Regions from separate parts of the Rhodococcoides navarretei genome, predicted to be linked through region 2. Evidence: predicted binding sites of a transcription regulator. Region 2 holds the regulator's gene; the other holds the start of a gene.

Region 1 (7,684 bases), 1.4 Mb from region 2:
AGGGGTCGGCCGAGACGGCGATCGCGCTGGGGACGGTCCCGGTCGGCGTCGAGGAATACTCGTGGGGTGCCGACGAATCGGGATATCTGCCGTGGGTTCACGGCGCAGTCACCGAGTTGGGTACCGAACTTCCAGAACAATTCACCGGTGGAACCGAACTCAACATCGAAGCTGTTGCTGCTCTCGAGCCGGATCTGATCCTGGCACCGTGGTCGGGCGTCACGCAGGATCAGTTCGACAAGCTCAGTGCCTTTGCCCCGGTGGTTGCGTACGAGGAGCAGCCGTGGACAACGACCTGGGAAGACCAGATCACTGTGATCGGCAAGGCCATGGGTGAGGAGGAGAAGGCTGCGGAGGAGATCGACAAGATCGAGAGCCGCTTCGCCGACGCCGCCGCCCAGCACCCCGAGTATGCGGACGTGAGCTTTTCGTATATCTACAACACCGGTCCCGGGACGCTGGGCGTGTTCCTCGCCGACGAGCAGCGCGTCGCGATGGTCCGCGGCCTCGGGCTGCAGGTCGATCCGGTGGTGAACACTCTCGACGAGACCGAGGGCACCGACTCGGCGGTCATCGGTTTGGAGAATGCGAATCTGCTGAACGACTCGGACTTGATCTTCACCTTCTACTCGGATCCGCAGAACCGCACCGACACCGAAAATCAGCCTGCTTATCAGCAGATTCCGGCTGTGTCCCGCGGTTCGGTCGTTGCGCCGACGGATCAGTCGTTCGTCACCGGGTCGTCCATCATCAATCCGCTGACGGTGCCGTGGGCACTCGAGCGATACGTGCCGATGATCGACGAGGCTGCCGCGAAGGTGGACGCGAACTAGGTCACCGGTCGGTCGATCGGAGCAGAGACGAACAGAATCGGCTCATGCGGGTCGTGTAATCCGCTGAGCGTCTGATCGAAACATCAAGCTCAACAACCTCTTCCAGCCCCGCACCGTGTTCTCGGTGTGGGGCTGGAGTCTTTCCTGGGGCTTATGCGATGTGGGGGCCTGCTCGGGCGTGGGATTGTCGGGGTTGTCGATACGGGTCGACGGTGGCCGGTGGTACGAACCAGGGATGGTTGTCGTTGCCGATGAACACTTCCCAGTCACTGTGGTGCATGAGTCGGTGGTGGAATCCGCAGAGCAGGACGAGGTTGTTCATGTCGGTGGGGCCGCCGTCGGCCCAGTGCCAGATGTGATGTCCTTCGGTCCAGGCGGCGGGTTTTCCGCAGCCGGGGAACGCGCAGCCGTGATCGCGGGCGGTGAGGGCTTTGCGTTGTTTGGCGGAGACGGTGCGGGCGGTGCGGGCGAGGTTGAGCGGGTTGCCCTGTTCGTCCATGACGATGGCGGTGAGGACACAATCACACGCCAACTGGCGGGAAGTGTTGCGGGAGAGTGGTCCCATCCAGGGGAGCCATCCGACCGACGTGCCGTCGCCGAACAGGTCACGATACGCCCCGCGATCCGCTTCACCGCGGTCATCTTCACTGCCACTGCCACTGCCACTGCCACTGCCACTGCCACTGCCACTGCCACTGCCACTGCCGCTGCCGTTTTCGGGGTCCGGCTCGGTTGCTGCGTCGGTGTCGATGGGGTTGCCGGTGTTGATGTCGACCGGATCGACAGTGTCGGATTCGGTTGCTGCGCGTGCAGTTTCGTCGTCGGCGATGTCATCTTCGATGTCGTCGGCGGTGTCGGCGCTGTCGCGGAGGTCGGTGAGGTCGCGCAGGTTGATGTGCAGGTTCAGGTGGGGGCGTTCGCCGCCTTCGATGGGCCGGCTGCTCGAGGCGAGGTACTGGTCGAGGATGTGTCCGAAGGCGTCGGCGCGCCGTTTGGCGGGGCTGCGGTCGTCTGGGGTGCCGTCGGCGGCGGGTTGCGGTTCGGTCAGGGGTGAGAGGGCGGTGAGGAGTTTCTCCCCGGTGACAGCGTCGACATCCATCTTCGCCACCAGACGTCCGTTCAAGGTTGTCGACGCGAACAGTTCGTTGCGGTCGGTGTTCTCCGGTGGTGGGGTCTTGCCGCCGAACTCGTCCTCGAGCTTGGTGATCGCTGCCCGGATCCGGCCGGTACGCGCTTCGGGCCCGGTCGCGGCGGCGATCATCGCGGTGCGGGCCATGACGCGACCCTCTTCCGGGAGGTCCTTCGGTGGGGTTTCGGCGAAGGTGAGGATCAGCGCGGCGTGATCGACGGACATGACGCCGGTATTCACGGCGTCGGCGATATCGGGGAAGTTCTTCATGCCGCGGGCGAGGGCGACGATTTTGGTGGCCTTGGACGGCGAGAGCAGGGTGGTGGAGGTCAGCCACCCTGCGGGTCCGGGGAAGCCGAGTTTCTCACGGGAGACGCGGGTGTCGATCTCGGCGACGAGGGCGATCCGCCGGGCCTCCAACAACTGAATCTCATGGGAGACCGCGGCAGCGTCGGCGAGGAGTTCGCTCTCGCTCAGTTGCCAGATTTCCGTGGTCATGAAGAGAAGTGTATCGAACGTGCGTTCGACTGGCAAGCATGCTTGAATCGAAAACTGTTGCACTGCTTAACTATTCGATATACAGAACCTGTCGGTGTGTCATGGTAGACGTCCGTCGCACCTGGAGATCGCAACGAGACGGCCATTCCGCGACACAGTGACTCCGCGGTGACGGTTCCGTACAGAGCGCAACGCTCTCGAAGTTCAGCTCGGTGTTGTCGTCCGCGGCGACGCCGAATCTGCCCACCATTGATGTACCAATTCGGCTGCCCTATTCGAGGATTCGGGGGTCCTTTGTCTGCGGTGGGCTGATTCAAGCGTTCGGCTGAGGCAGGAACCGTGGAATACGGCCGGCTCCCATGGCAGCGACTCGGTGAAAGTGGTGCGCGTTGAGCAGTCGATACCAACAGAGACCACTCGACAGGGTCCGGCCGTGCTCAACTTTGCCGAAACGCGTCAATACACCTCGCGTTGCCGTTCCTGTTCCAGCACCTGCTCGAGGTCGCTCAATCGGTTCATCGACGACACCTGCCTCGCCGTGCGGTGATTGAGCGCCAACATCTCGCGGTGCCGGTGGACGAATGCCCAGTAGCCGGCGGTGAAGGGGCAGGCGTCGTCGCCCAGTCGCTTTTTCGGGTTGAACTCGCACGGCTTGCAGTAGTCGGTCATACGGTTCAGGTACGCCCCGCCCGAGGCGTAGGGCTTGGTGGCGATCACCCCGCCGTCCGCGTGTTGGCTCATGCCGATCACGTTCACCGGCATCACCCAGGCGAACCCGTCGACGAAAGCTGTTGCGAACCAGTCGGTCAACGCTCGTGGGTCCCACGCATGTTGCAGCGCAAAGTTTCCCAGGATCATCAGTCGGGGAATGTGGTGCACCCAGCCGCGGTCGCGCACGCCGTCGACGGTGCTGGACAGGCATTTCGCCACCACGGCGTCGCCGTCCAACTCCGTCAGCCAACTCGGAAGGGGCTCATGGGCTTCGAGCTTGTTGCGCTCGAGGTACTCCGGCCCCAGATGCCAGTACAGGTGCCACACGTATTCGCGCCAGCCGAGGATCTGCCGAACAAAACCCTCCACGCTCGCCAGCGGGGTGCCGTCTCGGTGGGCGTCCTCGGCTGCGTGTGCCACGTCCAACGGTTGCAGCAGGCCGAGATTGAGCGGGACCGAGAGCAGTGAGTGCGACATCGTCCAGTCGTCGGCCATCACCGCGTCCTCGTACTTACCGAAATCGTCCAAGCGGTAATTGATGAAGTGCGACAACGCCTCCGACGCCTCGGCCGCGGTCACTGCGAACACGCGAGGCCCGTCGACTCCGACGGTATCGAGGTCCCACGAGTCGAGATCTGCACGAACCGCGTCGTCGATGGCATCCTCGGTCGGCCACCACGGTTCTTCCACACCCAGGGTCAAGCGTCCCTTCGGTGGTGGCGACTGGTTCTCGGCATCGAGGTTCCATTTACCCGAGACCGGGTCGGCACCGTCCATCAACACATCGAACTTCTTGCGTTGCTCGCGGTAGAACGTCTCCATGCGGAAGGTCCCACGCTCGGCCGCCCACTCGGCGAACTCGGCGCGGGGAAGCGCGAACATCGGCGTCGGCAGAATCTTCGAGACCAGTCCCTCCTCGTGCAGCGCGGCGACGAACTTCTCCGCCGCGTGTGACGTCGGCTCGAACACCACCACGGGTTTGCCGTACTCGGCCAACCCTTCGCGATACGTCTCGGTCTGCAGGTAGGTGGCGCGATCACCCAGCTCGTCGGCCAGATGACGCATCCCCGACAACACGAGATGGAGCTTCTGCCGGTGGTATCGCCGACGCCGGAACACGCGTCGGGACTCGATCATCAGCACATCTCGGTCGGCGTGCTCGTCCACCGAGTGAAAGTGCGGGCCGAGCTGATCACCGAACAACCACAGAGCGTCCATTCTCGGAGTGTTCTCCCGCAGCGACGAAGGCAAACCAGCGTCCGGCGCATGGCCGGCTGGTGAACACTGCGGCCGACCCAGGCGCGCCTTACTTGACCACCGACCATCCATCGCATGGACTGACCCGATGCACGCTGAGTCTGCGCTTTCCAGAAGGACGTTTCTTCGCTCGTCGTCGGTGGCCGTCGCGGTGGTCGGAGTGGCCACGACACTGCCGGCGACCGCATTCGCTCAGGGCAGCGACCGCGGCTTTCTGCACGGGGTGGCATCGGGAGATCCGTTGCCCGACGCGATCGTCCTCTGGACTCGGCTCACCCCCACGCCCGACGCCACCCCGGGCTCCGGCGTCGGCCCGCAGGTGTCGGTGACGTGGCGGATTTCCCGCAGTGCAGACATGGGCGACGTCGTCTCCTCCGGAACCGTCGCAACCGGCCCCGACACCGACCACACAGTCAAAGTCGACGTCGACGGCCTCAGCGCAGACACCACGTACTTCTACGATTTCCGGACGAGCGACGCGGCATCGGCCGTCGGAACCACGCACACCGCACCGGCCAATGACGCCGACATCGACGCGATGCGTTTCGGAGTCGTCTCGTGCTCCAACTGGGAGTCGGGCTACTTCGGCGCGTACCGGCATCTGGCCGCGCGCGGCGATCTCGACGCGATCGTCCATCTCGGTGACTACATCTACGAGTACGAGACGGGCGGATTCCCGGGCCGCGACGGGGTGATTCGCCAGCATTCGCCCACCCACGAGATCGTCACGCTCGCCGACTACCGGCAGCGTCACGGCCAGTACAAGTCCGATCCCGATCTGCAGGCCGCGCACGTCGGTGTGCCGTGGATCTGCACGTGGGACGACCACGAATCCGCCAACGATGCCTACGACACCGGCGCGCAGAACCACACTCCGGGCACCGAGGGCGATTGGTCCACCCGCAAGGCCCATTCCGAGCAGGCGTACTACGAGTGGATGCCGGTACGAGCGGCTGGCACCGCGACCAACCGTCACCTCTATCGCAGGCTGCGGTTCGGAAACCTCCTCGAGCTCTCGATGCTGGATCTGCGCACCTACCGCTCGCAGCAGGTGCTGCCGTTCAACGGGCCCGAGGTGGATTCGCCCAACCGGACCATCACCGGCGCGGAGCAAATGCAGTGGCTCACCGACGGCATCGTCTCGTCGCCGACGCAGTGGAAGATCGTCGGCAACCCGGTGATGATCACGCCCACTCTCATCCCGCCGCTCGATCGCGATGCCGCCAGGGCGGTCACGTCGCTGCTCGGGATCCCGGAGGGCGGTCTGCCGTACAACGCCGACCCGTGGGACGGCTACACCGCCGATCGACGCAAGCTCCTCGGCGCCATCGTGGACGCAGGCGTCGACAACACGGTGTTCATCACCGGCGACATCCACTCGGCCTGGGCCTGCGAGGTACCCCTCGATGCGGCCCAGTACGCCACCACCGAACCTGCCGCCACCGAGCTGGTCGTCACCTCGGTGAGCTCGGCCAACATCGACGACCTGACGCGTACTCCGCCGCACACACTGGGCCGGGTCGCCGAGGAGGCATTCAAGGCGCTCAACCAGCACGTCAAGTTCGTCGACCTCGACAGTCACGGTTTCGGCGTCTTCGAGGTCACCAAGACGGCGGCTCGGATGGACCACTGGTTCCTCACCGCCAAGGAGAATCCGCAGACCGGCGTGTATTGGGGAGCGGGCTTCACCGTGGACTCCGGCACCCAGCGCGTCCGGGCGGCGGCACCACCTGCCTGACAACGCGCCATACTGGTCGGCGTGGCTGTACCGAAAATCGTCCTGTTCTACGTGTTCACTCCGCTGCCCGATCCCGACGCGATCCGGCTGTGGCAACAGACGCTGGCCGCGTCCAGCAACCTGACCGGACGCATCCTGATCTCCGAGCACGGCATCAACGCGACAGTCGGCGGTGACGTCGACGACGTCAAGAGGTACGTCCGCGGCACCCGCAGCTATCCGGCGTTCAAGTCGGCCGACATCAAGTGGTCCGATGGACTCGGCAACGATTTCCCGCGCCTGAGTGTGCGGGTGCGCGACGAGATCGTCACGTTCGGTGCGCCCGGCGAGTTGAAGGTCGATGCCGACGGTGTTGTCGGCGGTGGGACTCATCTGAGCCCGCAGCAGGTGCACGAGCTCGTCGATTCCCGCGGCGACGACGTCGTGTTCTTCGATGGCCGCAACGCCTTCGAAGCGCAGATCGGCAAGTTCAAGAACGCAGTGGTGCCCGACGTCGAGACGACCAGGGACTTCGTCTCCCAACTCGATTCCGGTGCCTACGACCACCTGAAGCAGTCCCCGGTGGTCACGTACTGCACCGGGGGAGTGCGGTGCGAGGTGCTCTCGTCTTTGATGGTGGCCCGTGGGTTCGAAGAGGTGTATCAGCTCGACGGCGGAATCGTCCGGTACGCAGAGACTTTCGGTGACGACGCGCTGTGGGAGGGTTCGCTGTTCGTCTTCGACAAGCGGATGGCGCAGAACTTCTCGGATCACACCGCCGTCATCGGTCGCTGCAGTGCCTGCGGTAATCCGACGTCGCGGTACCAGGACTTCGACGGCGACGCCGGACGTGGTCTGCGGTTGATCTGTCGAGACTGCGCATAGAGAATGCTGCCCTTCCGGGACGGTCTCGCTCCGCTGAGACTGCTGTTGCCGCATGGTGATTCGGCCACCACCATCGTGGAGTACCTCGAACGTGAGCTGCCCGATGACGACTGGCGACGGGCCATGCACGACGCCGAAGTGGTGGACGAGAAGAGCAGGCCCATCTCCGACGCCACGCGGTACCGAGCCGGCAGTCAGGTGTACTTCTATCGCGTTCCAGCGCAGGAGATTCCGGTCCCCTTCGAGATCGGCATCCTGCACGAGGACGACGACCTGTTGGTGGTCGACAAGCCGCACTTCCTCGCCACTATCCCGCGTGGTCGGCACGTCACCCAAACCGCGACAGTGCGGCTGCGCAGGCAGTTCGATTGCCCCGACCTGACGCCCGCGCACCGACTCGATCGCGCCACCGCCGGAGTGTTGCTCTTCACCAAGACCAAGCATGCCCGACGGCCGTATCAGGAACTCTTCTCCTCGCGCAACGTCACCAAGGAGTACGAGGCCGTCGCGGGATTCGATGCCGCGCTGGAGTTTCCGCGCGTCGTGCGTAGCCGAATCCTCAAGGAACACGGGGTCATGACGGCGTACGAGGAGCCGGGGGAGCCGAACAGTGAGACCCGGATCGAACTGATCGACACGATCGGCGATCGTTCC
Region 2 (7,684 bases):
ATTCGCCGCTCTCGACCGCGACATCACCCGCGCCGAAACCGTGGTCGCCAATCGCCGGGCTGCGGTCCCCACTCTCGAGTTTCCCGAGTCACTTCCGGTCAGTCTTCGCAAGGACGACATCGCCGCGGCCATCGCCGAACACCAGGTGGTGATCGTCGCCGGCGAGACCGGATCCGGCAAGACCACCCAGATTCCCAAGATCTGCCTCGAACTGGGGCGCGGGATCCGGGGCTCGATCGGTCACACGCAACCCCGTCGGCTCGCCGCGCGCACCGTGGCCGAACGCATCGCCGAGGAGGTGGGCGAACCACTGGGCGAATCCATCGGCTACAAAGTGAGATTCACCGACCAGTCCTCGGATTCGACTCTCGTCAAGCTGATGACCGACGGCATCCTGCTGGCGGAGATCCAGCGAGACAGATTGCTGCGCCAGTACGACACCCTGATCATCGACGAGGCGCACGAGCGCAGCCTCAACATCGACTTCATCCTGGGCTACCTCGCGCAGCTACTCCCCCGGCGTCCCGACCTGAAGATCGTCATCACCTCGGCGACGATCGATCCCGAACGATTCGCCCAGCACTTCGCTCGAGATGGGGTGCCCGCGCCCATCATCGAGGTCTCCGGCCGCACGTTCCCGGTCGAAATGCGCTATCGACCACTGACCGTCGACGCCGGGGACACCACGATCGATCTCGACCCCGTCGATGCGACCTGCCAGGCCGTCGACGAGCTGATGGCCGAGGGCGACGGGGACATTCTGGTGTTCCTGTCCGGTGAACGCGAGATTCGCGACACCGCCGACGCGTTGAACGACCGCAATCTCCGCAACACCGAGATCGTTCCGCTGTACGCGAGGCTCTCTGCCGCCGAACAGCATCGAGTGTTCTCACCGCACTCGGGCCGACGCGTGGTGCTCTCGACCAACGTCGCGGAGACCTCGTTGACAGTCCCCGGCATCCGCTACGTGGTGGACCCCGGCACCGCCCGCATCTCGCGATATTCATTGCGCACCAAGGTGCAACGACTCCCCATCGAACCGATCTCGCAGGCGTCTGCGCGGCAGCGGGCCGGCCGCTGTGGCCGCGTCGCCGACGGCATCTGCATCCGGCTGTACTCGGAAGAAGATTTCGAGTCGCGTCCGCAGTTCACCGAGCCGGAGATTCTCCGTACCAACCTGGCGTCGGTGATCCTGCAGATGACCGCACTCGGGCTCGGGAAGATCGACGCGTTCCCGTTCGTCGAACCGCCCGATCCGCGCAGCATCAGGGACGGCATCGGACTGCTCGAGGAACTCGGGGCGCTGAAGCCTGCCACCAAGGACGGCACCGCGGAGCTGACCCCCATCGGCCGGGAACTCTCGGCACTACCGGTCGATCCTCGGATGGCGCGGATGCTCGTCGAGGCCAACGGCAACGGCTCTCTTCGCGATGCGCTGGTGGTCGTGGCGGCCCTGTCGATTCAGGACGTTCGGGAGCGTCCCGCCGAGCATCAGCAGGCGGCGGACGAGAAGCATGCGCGTTTCGCGGTGGAGAACTCCGACTTCCTCGCGTACGTGAAGCTGTGGACCTACTTGCGCGAGCAGCGGAACGAGTTGTCGTCCAACCAGTTCCGACGCATGTGCCGCACCGAGTTCCTGCACTATCTACGTATTCGCGAGTGGCAGGATCTGCACGGCCAACTGCGTCAGATCACCCGTGGGCTCGGGTGGACAGTGCCCGACGCCGACTCCACCGAGACCGCCCTGCATCAGTCGCTACTGTCCGGGCTGCTCTCGCACGTCGGCCTCAGGGAGGGTGACAAGCGCGAGTTCCTCGGCGCACGTGGGGCGCACTTCGCGATCTTCCCCGGATCGGGTCTGTTCAAGAAGCCCCCGCGCTGGGTGATGGCCGCCGAACTGGTCGAGACCGGACGCCTGTGGGGCCGGATGGCAGCTCGCATCGAGCCGGAGTGGGCCGAGCGGTTGGCACCGCATCTGGTCAAGAAGACATACTCGGAACCACACTGGTCCATCAAGCGAGAATCGGCGATGGCCTACGAACGGGTGACGCTGTACGGCATTCCGCTGGTGACGCAACGCCCGGTGAACTATCACCGCATCGATGCGGAGGCGTCCCGCGAACTGTTCATCAGACATGCGCTGGTGGAGGGTGAATGGAAGACCCAGCACGCGTTCTTCCACAAGAACAGGGCTCTGCTCGACGACGTAGGCGAACTCGAACACCGAGCGCGGCGACGAGACATCGTCGTCGACGACGACGCCCTCTTCGACTTCTACGACGCACGCATCGCCCCGGAAGCGGTGTCGGCGCGGCACTTCGACACCTGGTGGAAGAAAGCCCGCAGGCAGGATCAGCACCTGCTCGATTTCACCACCGACACCGTCGTCAACGCCGACGCAGCCTCGGTACTGACCGGCGCGTATCCCGACGCGTGGCGACAGGGCGAGATTCAGTTCCCACTGACGTACCAATTCGAGCCGGGTACCGCCGCCGACGGAGTCACCGCACGAATTCCGATCGCACTGCTCGCCCAGGTACAACCGGTGGGATTCGACTGGCTGGTTCCGGGCATGCGCGTCGAGTTGGTGACGTCGTTGATCAAGACACTGCCGAAGGCGCTCCGTCGCAACGTCGTTCCGGCACCCGACTTCGCCGCCGCGGCACTGGCGGTCATGAAGCCGCGAGCGGAAACCTTGGTGACGGCCTTGGCACGCGAGTTGTCGCGGGCCGCGCAGTGCCACATCACGGCGAAGGACTTCGATACCGCGGCCCTGCCCGAGCACCTGAAGATGACCTTCACGGCCGTCGACCCGTCCGGAAAGGTGTTGGGCAGCAACAAGGATCTGATTGCTCTGCGCACGAGCCTGTCCGGAGAGGTGGGTCGTCAGGTCGCGAGCGCGGTCGGCGATGCAGAGCGCGCGCCGTCACTGGCCTGGACCTCGGGCACGTTGGGACGGTTGGAGTCGACCGTCACCAGAGAGGTCGGCGGTCAGAAGGTCACCGGCTACCCCGCGTTGGTATCCGAGGGGCCGGGCGTTGCGGTTCGAGTCCTCAGCACCCCCGCCCAGCAGCGCGCAGCAATGCGTTCGGGCACCAGAACTCTGCTGTTGTCGACGGCACCGAAGGGCACCAAAGCCCTGCTGGCCGGTCTGCCCACTGCCGAACGCCTTGCCCTCGGCCAGAATCCGTACGGCGGCGTCGATGCGCTCCTCGAGGAATGCCGAGTACTCGCGGTAGAGGAAGCTATGGATGCGCACGGTGGGCCCGTCCGAGATCCGGATGCCTTCGAGAAGTTGAGGGCACTCGTCAACGCCGAGGTTCCACGGCGCACTGCCGCGGTGTTGGCCCTGGTGCGCCCCGTGCTGACGGCAGCTCTCGCGCTGTCGGCGCAGCTACAGGCGTCCTCGGGTGAACCCGCCGACGATGTTCGAGAACAGCTCGACGGCTTGGTCTTTCGCGGGTTCGTCACCGAATTCGGTTCTCGCAGACTGGCAGACCTTCCGCGCTATCTTGCTGCGGCGACCAAGCGGCTGGCTACGCTGCCGAGCAGTGCCGGCCGGGATGCGGCGGCGATGGATGTACTCGATCGGGTGTACGCCTCGTACGGACGACTGCTGGATTCGCTTCCGGAGAACAGAAAGAACAGTTCCGGCGTACAGGAACTGTTCTGGATGATCGAGGAATTGCGCGTCGGGCTGTTCGCTCAAGGGATCCGTACGGCGTATCCGGTGTCGGAGAAGCGCGTCGAGAAGGCGATCTCGGATCAGAATCGATGACGCGCGGGGCTGTCAGTCGATGTCGGCGGACTCGCGATGCTTGCGGAGTTCGTGGATCTCTTTCTCGAAGTCCTCGGCCGAGCTGAACGAGCGGTAGACGGAGGCGAAGCGCAGGTAGGCCACTTCGTCGAGATCGCGGAGCGGACCGAGAATGGCCAACCCCACTTCGTTGCTGGGAATCTCGGCGGACCCTGCTGCGCGGATGGCGTCTTCCACCTGCTGAGCCAAGAGATTCAATGCGTCGTTGTCGACGTCCCTTCCCTGGCAGGCGCGCCGAACGCCTTTGACCACTTTTTCGCGGCTGAACGGCTCGGTCACACCGCTGCGCTTCACGACGGCCAGCACTGCGGCCTCGACCGTGGTGAATCGACGACCGCACTCCGGGCAGGAGCGACGCCGCCGGATTGCCTGCCCCTCGTCCATCTCACGCGAGTCGACCACGCGCGAGTCGGGGTGCCTGCAGAACGGGCAATGCATGGGGGAGCCTCCGTCGTATCCAACGCTCCGACGACGAGCACGCGCATCGGAGCAGTCAGTCGAGGATACTCAGTGCTGCTGGGCACGATGGGGCCGGTGGTCATCTGCCCGTTGTGTACTCGACGACCGCTCCGTCGTGTACTTCGACCACACCGGCCGGCCCCACGCCTGCGTCGGGTGCAGCGGCCCGTAGGTTCGCGATGCCGATCAGGCCGCCCGCGACGACCACAACCGCCAACATCCACAGCACGAGCGATCGCATTCGGACCGGCTGACCGGCGAAGTGCGCCGAGGTCTCGTCGAACTCGCGATCGGCGGCCTCACGATCGGTGACGTCGGTCCAGGTCGGCTCCAGAACCGGTAGGCACGGAGTCGTCAGCGCACCGCGCATCTCGATGGAACTCCGCAGCGCGGGACGAGCACGGCGACGACGCTCGACGACAGCGGACCGGGTACGGACACCTGCGGTGGTGGGGCGATCGGTGGTGATGGTCATCGGAACCTCGTCTTCGCTCGGTGGATCGATTGTTCGATCAGGCGTTCGATGGACGCTTGTTCGAAGTTCTATCACGAGGCTCCGACAAAGTCTGTAGAAAACGCGACACGAGTCGAACAGATGTTTGATTCAACAGCTGATACACGCTAGATTCGTGCCAGAAACCACACGCCACACGAGTCGACACCATCAACTCCAGTCCGCGCAGACCTACCACGCAGACCGGATCCAGAACACCAGCAGGAGGCCGACAGCATGAAGGACGAGACCTCGACGAGGTCGACCACGCGTTCCACGAAGACCGCAGCGGGAAAGCCGGCCGCAGAGCCGACATCCAAGGCCATGGAGGTCGGTACCGACATCAGTGCTGGGCTGACCGAGCGGCAGCGGAAGGTGCTCGAGGTCATTCGCGCCTCGGTCACCGAGCGCGGGTATCCACCGAGCATTCGAGAGATCGGTGACGCGGTCGGCCTCACGTCGACCTCGTCCGTCGCCCACCAACTCCGGACGCTCGAACGCAAGGGCTTCCTCAGGCGCGACGCCAACCGGCCCCGCGCCGTCGACGTCCGTGGCCTCGACGAGGTGCAGGCCGACCAGGCTGCCGCCGCGGTCGACGGTTCGCCTGCGTCCGAGGAACAGGATCGGTTGCCGACTCCGACGTTCGTTCCGGTACTGGGGCGGATCGCAGCAGGTGGCCCGATTCTGGCCGAGGAGGCCGTCGAGGACGTGTTCCCGCTCCCCCGCGAGCTGGTCGGTCAGGGTTCACTGTTTCTGCTCAAGGTGGTCGGCGAGTCGATGATCGACGCAGCCATCTGCGATGGCGACTGGGTGGTGGTTCGCCAGCAGTCCGTGGCCGACAACGGCGACATCGTGGCTGCGATGATCGACGGCGAGGCCACCGTCAAGACGTTCAAGCGGTCCAAGGGTGAGGTGTGGCTGCTGCCGCACAACCCGCTGTTCGAGCCGATTCCGGGCAACAACGCCGCGATCCTCGGCAAGGTCGTCACCGTGATGCGCAAGCTGTAGGGATCGTCACCGTGGTGACACGCGAAGGGCCGCAGCACACTGTGCTGCGGCCCTTCGCGTATCTCGGATCAGCGGATCACAGATTCAATCCGCGGCCGATGATCTCCTTCATGATTTCGGTGGTGCCGCCGTAGATGGTCTGCACACGAGAATCCATGTACGCCTTGGCGATCGGGTATTCCTTCATGTAACCGTAGCCGCCGTGCAGCTGCAGGCACCGGTCGATCAGCTTGACCTGATTCTCGGTGGTCCACCATTTCGCCATCGCGGCTTCTTGGACGGTCAACTTCTCTGCGTTGAGAAGTTCGATGAACTTGTCCACCATGATGCGGGTGGCAGTGGTTTCGGTGGCCAACTCCGCCAACACGAACCGAGTGTTCTGGAACTTACCGATCGACTTGCCGAAGGCCTTGCGGTCGCGGCAGTACTGGATCGTCATGTCCAGTGCCGATTCCATTGCCGCAGCGGCGACGACAGCGATCGACAGGCGTTCCTGAGGAAGGTTCTGCATGAGGTAGATGAACCCCATGCCTTCTTCACCGAGCAGGTTGGCGGCGGGCACGCGCACGTCGGTGAAGCTGAGTTCGGCCGTGTCCTGGGCCTTCATGCCGATCTTGTCGAGGTTGCGGCCTCGCTCGAATCCGGGCATGTCGCGTTCGACGACCAGCAGGCTGAACCCCTGTGCGCCCTTCTCGGGGTCGGTGCACGCCACGACGATGATCAGGTCGGCGTTGATTCCGTTGGTGATGAACGTCTTCGAGCCGTTGAGCACCCAGTCGTCGCCGTCACGCACGGCCTTGGTCTTGATGCCCTGCAGGTCGCTTCCGGTGCCCGGTTCGGTCATCGCGATCGCGGTGATGAGTTCGCCGGAGCAGAATCCGGGGAGCCAGCGCTGCTTCTGCTCGTCGTTGGCGAGATCGATGAAATACGGCGCGACGACGTCGTTGTGCAGGGTGAAGCCGATACCGCTGTACCCGCCGCGGGTGGTCTCCTCGGTGACGATGGCGTTGTAGCGGAAGTCCTTGACCCCGCCGCCGCCGAACTCCTCGGGCGCTGCCGTTCCGAGGAAGCCCTGCTTACCGGCCTCGACCCAGACGTCGCGATCGACGATGTTCTGCTCTTCCCACTTCGCGTGGTTCGGCGCTACGTGCTGGTCGAGAAATTTCCGGTACGACTCCCGGAACAGCTCGTGCTCGGGCTCGAAAAGTGTGCGTTCCACGAATGTCTCCTTGTTCGGTGCATACCGGCAGCGACCACGCGAAATCTCTACGGATTTCGGTCGCCGGTACGACTGACGTCACAGGGGAACACTACGTCCGCGGGGTCGGGGCGGTCGATGACCAAAACGCGCGCGATCCGTGACCGACCCCGCTAACGACCTCGTGTGCCTGCACTCCTCGCGAGTGCCGAGACGATCGGGTAGCCGAGCAGGATGCCCACCGAACCCCATGCGATACCGCCGAGCTCGACCGATCCGACGGACAGTGTCAGGTCACCGATACCGGCGACGAGCGCCGCAGCGACGACCATGAGATTGACCGGATCGGTGAAGTCGACCTTCGCGTCGGTCCAGATGCGCACGCCGAGCAGCCCGATGAGGCCGTACAGGACCAGCGTCGCTCCGCCGATGACACCGTCGGGCACGGTGAAGATCAGGGCACCGAACTTGGGCGAGAACGCGAGCACCATCGCGGTGATCGACGCGACCCAGTAGGCGGCGGTCGAGTAGACGCGCGTTGCGGCCATGACGCCGATGTTCTCTGCGTACGTGGTGGTTCCGGAGCCGCCACCGGCTCCGGCGAGCGTAGTCGCCAGCCCGTCCGCGATCAGTGCGTCACCGGCCACATCGTCCAGGTTCTTCCCGGTCATCGCGGCGACGGCTTTGACGTGCCCCACGTTCTCGGCGA

Evidence for each region. Region 2 encodes LexA, which represses DNA repair genes until DNA is damaged. Its sites were predicted from a motif close to CGAACANNTGTTCG; they were not measured.
Region 1: the regulator LexA is predicted to act here: its motif matches at 2,475-2,488, upstream of AABD04_RS06930 (HNH endonuclease signature motif containing protein).

What each region holds. Positions count from the first base shown of each region.
Region 1 covers NZ_JBBPCN010000001.1:1,395,721-1,403,404, forward strand. Annotated here, with positions in the region: gene AABD04_RS06925 (iron-siderophore ABC transporter substrate-binding protein) at 1-833, shown strand, start outside; gene AABD04_RS06930 (HNH endonuclease signature motif containing protein) at 985-2,460, opposite strand; gene AABD04_RS06935 (cryptochrome/photolyase family protein) at 2,917-4,389, opposite strand; gene AABD04_RS06940 (alkaline phosphatase D family protein) at 4,517-6,166, shown strand; gene trhO (oxygen-dependent tRNA uridine(34) hydroxylase TrhO) at 6,188-7,030, shown strand; gene AABD04_RS06950 (pseudouridine synthase) at 7,034-7,684, shown strand, end outside.
Region 2 covers NZ_JBBPCN010000001.1:2,842,996-2,850,679, forward strand. Annotated here, with positions in the region: gene hrpA (ATP-dependent RNA helicase HrpA) at 1-3,778, shown strand, start outside; gene nrdR (transcriptional regulator NrdR) at 3,791-4,255, opposite strand; gene AABD04_RS13350 (hypothetical protein) at 4,356-4,751, opposite strand; gene lexA (transcriptional repressor LexA) at 5,094-5,777, shown strand; gene AABD04_RS13360 (acyl-CoA dehydrogenase family protein) at 5,854-6,996, opposite strand; gene AABD04_RS13365 (uracil-xanthine permease family protein) at 7,149-7,684, opposite strand, start outside.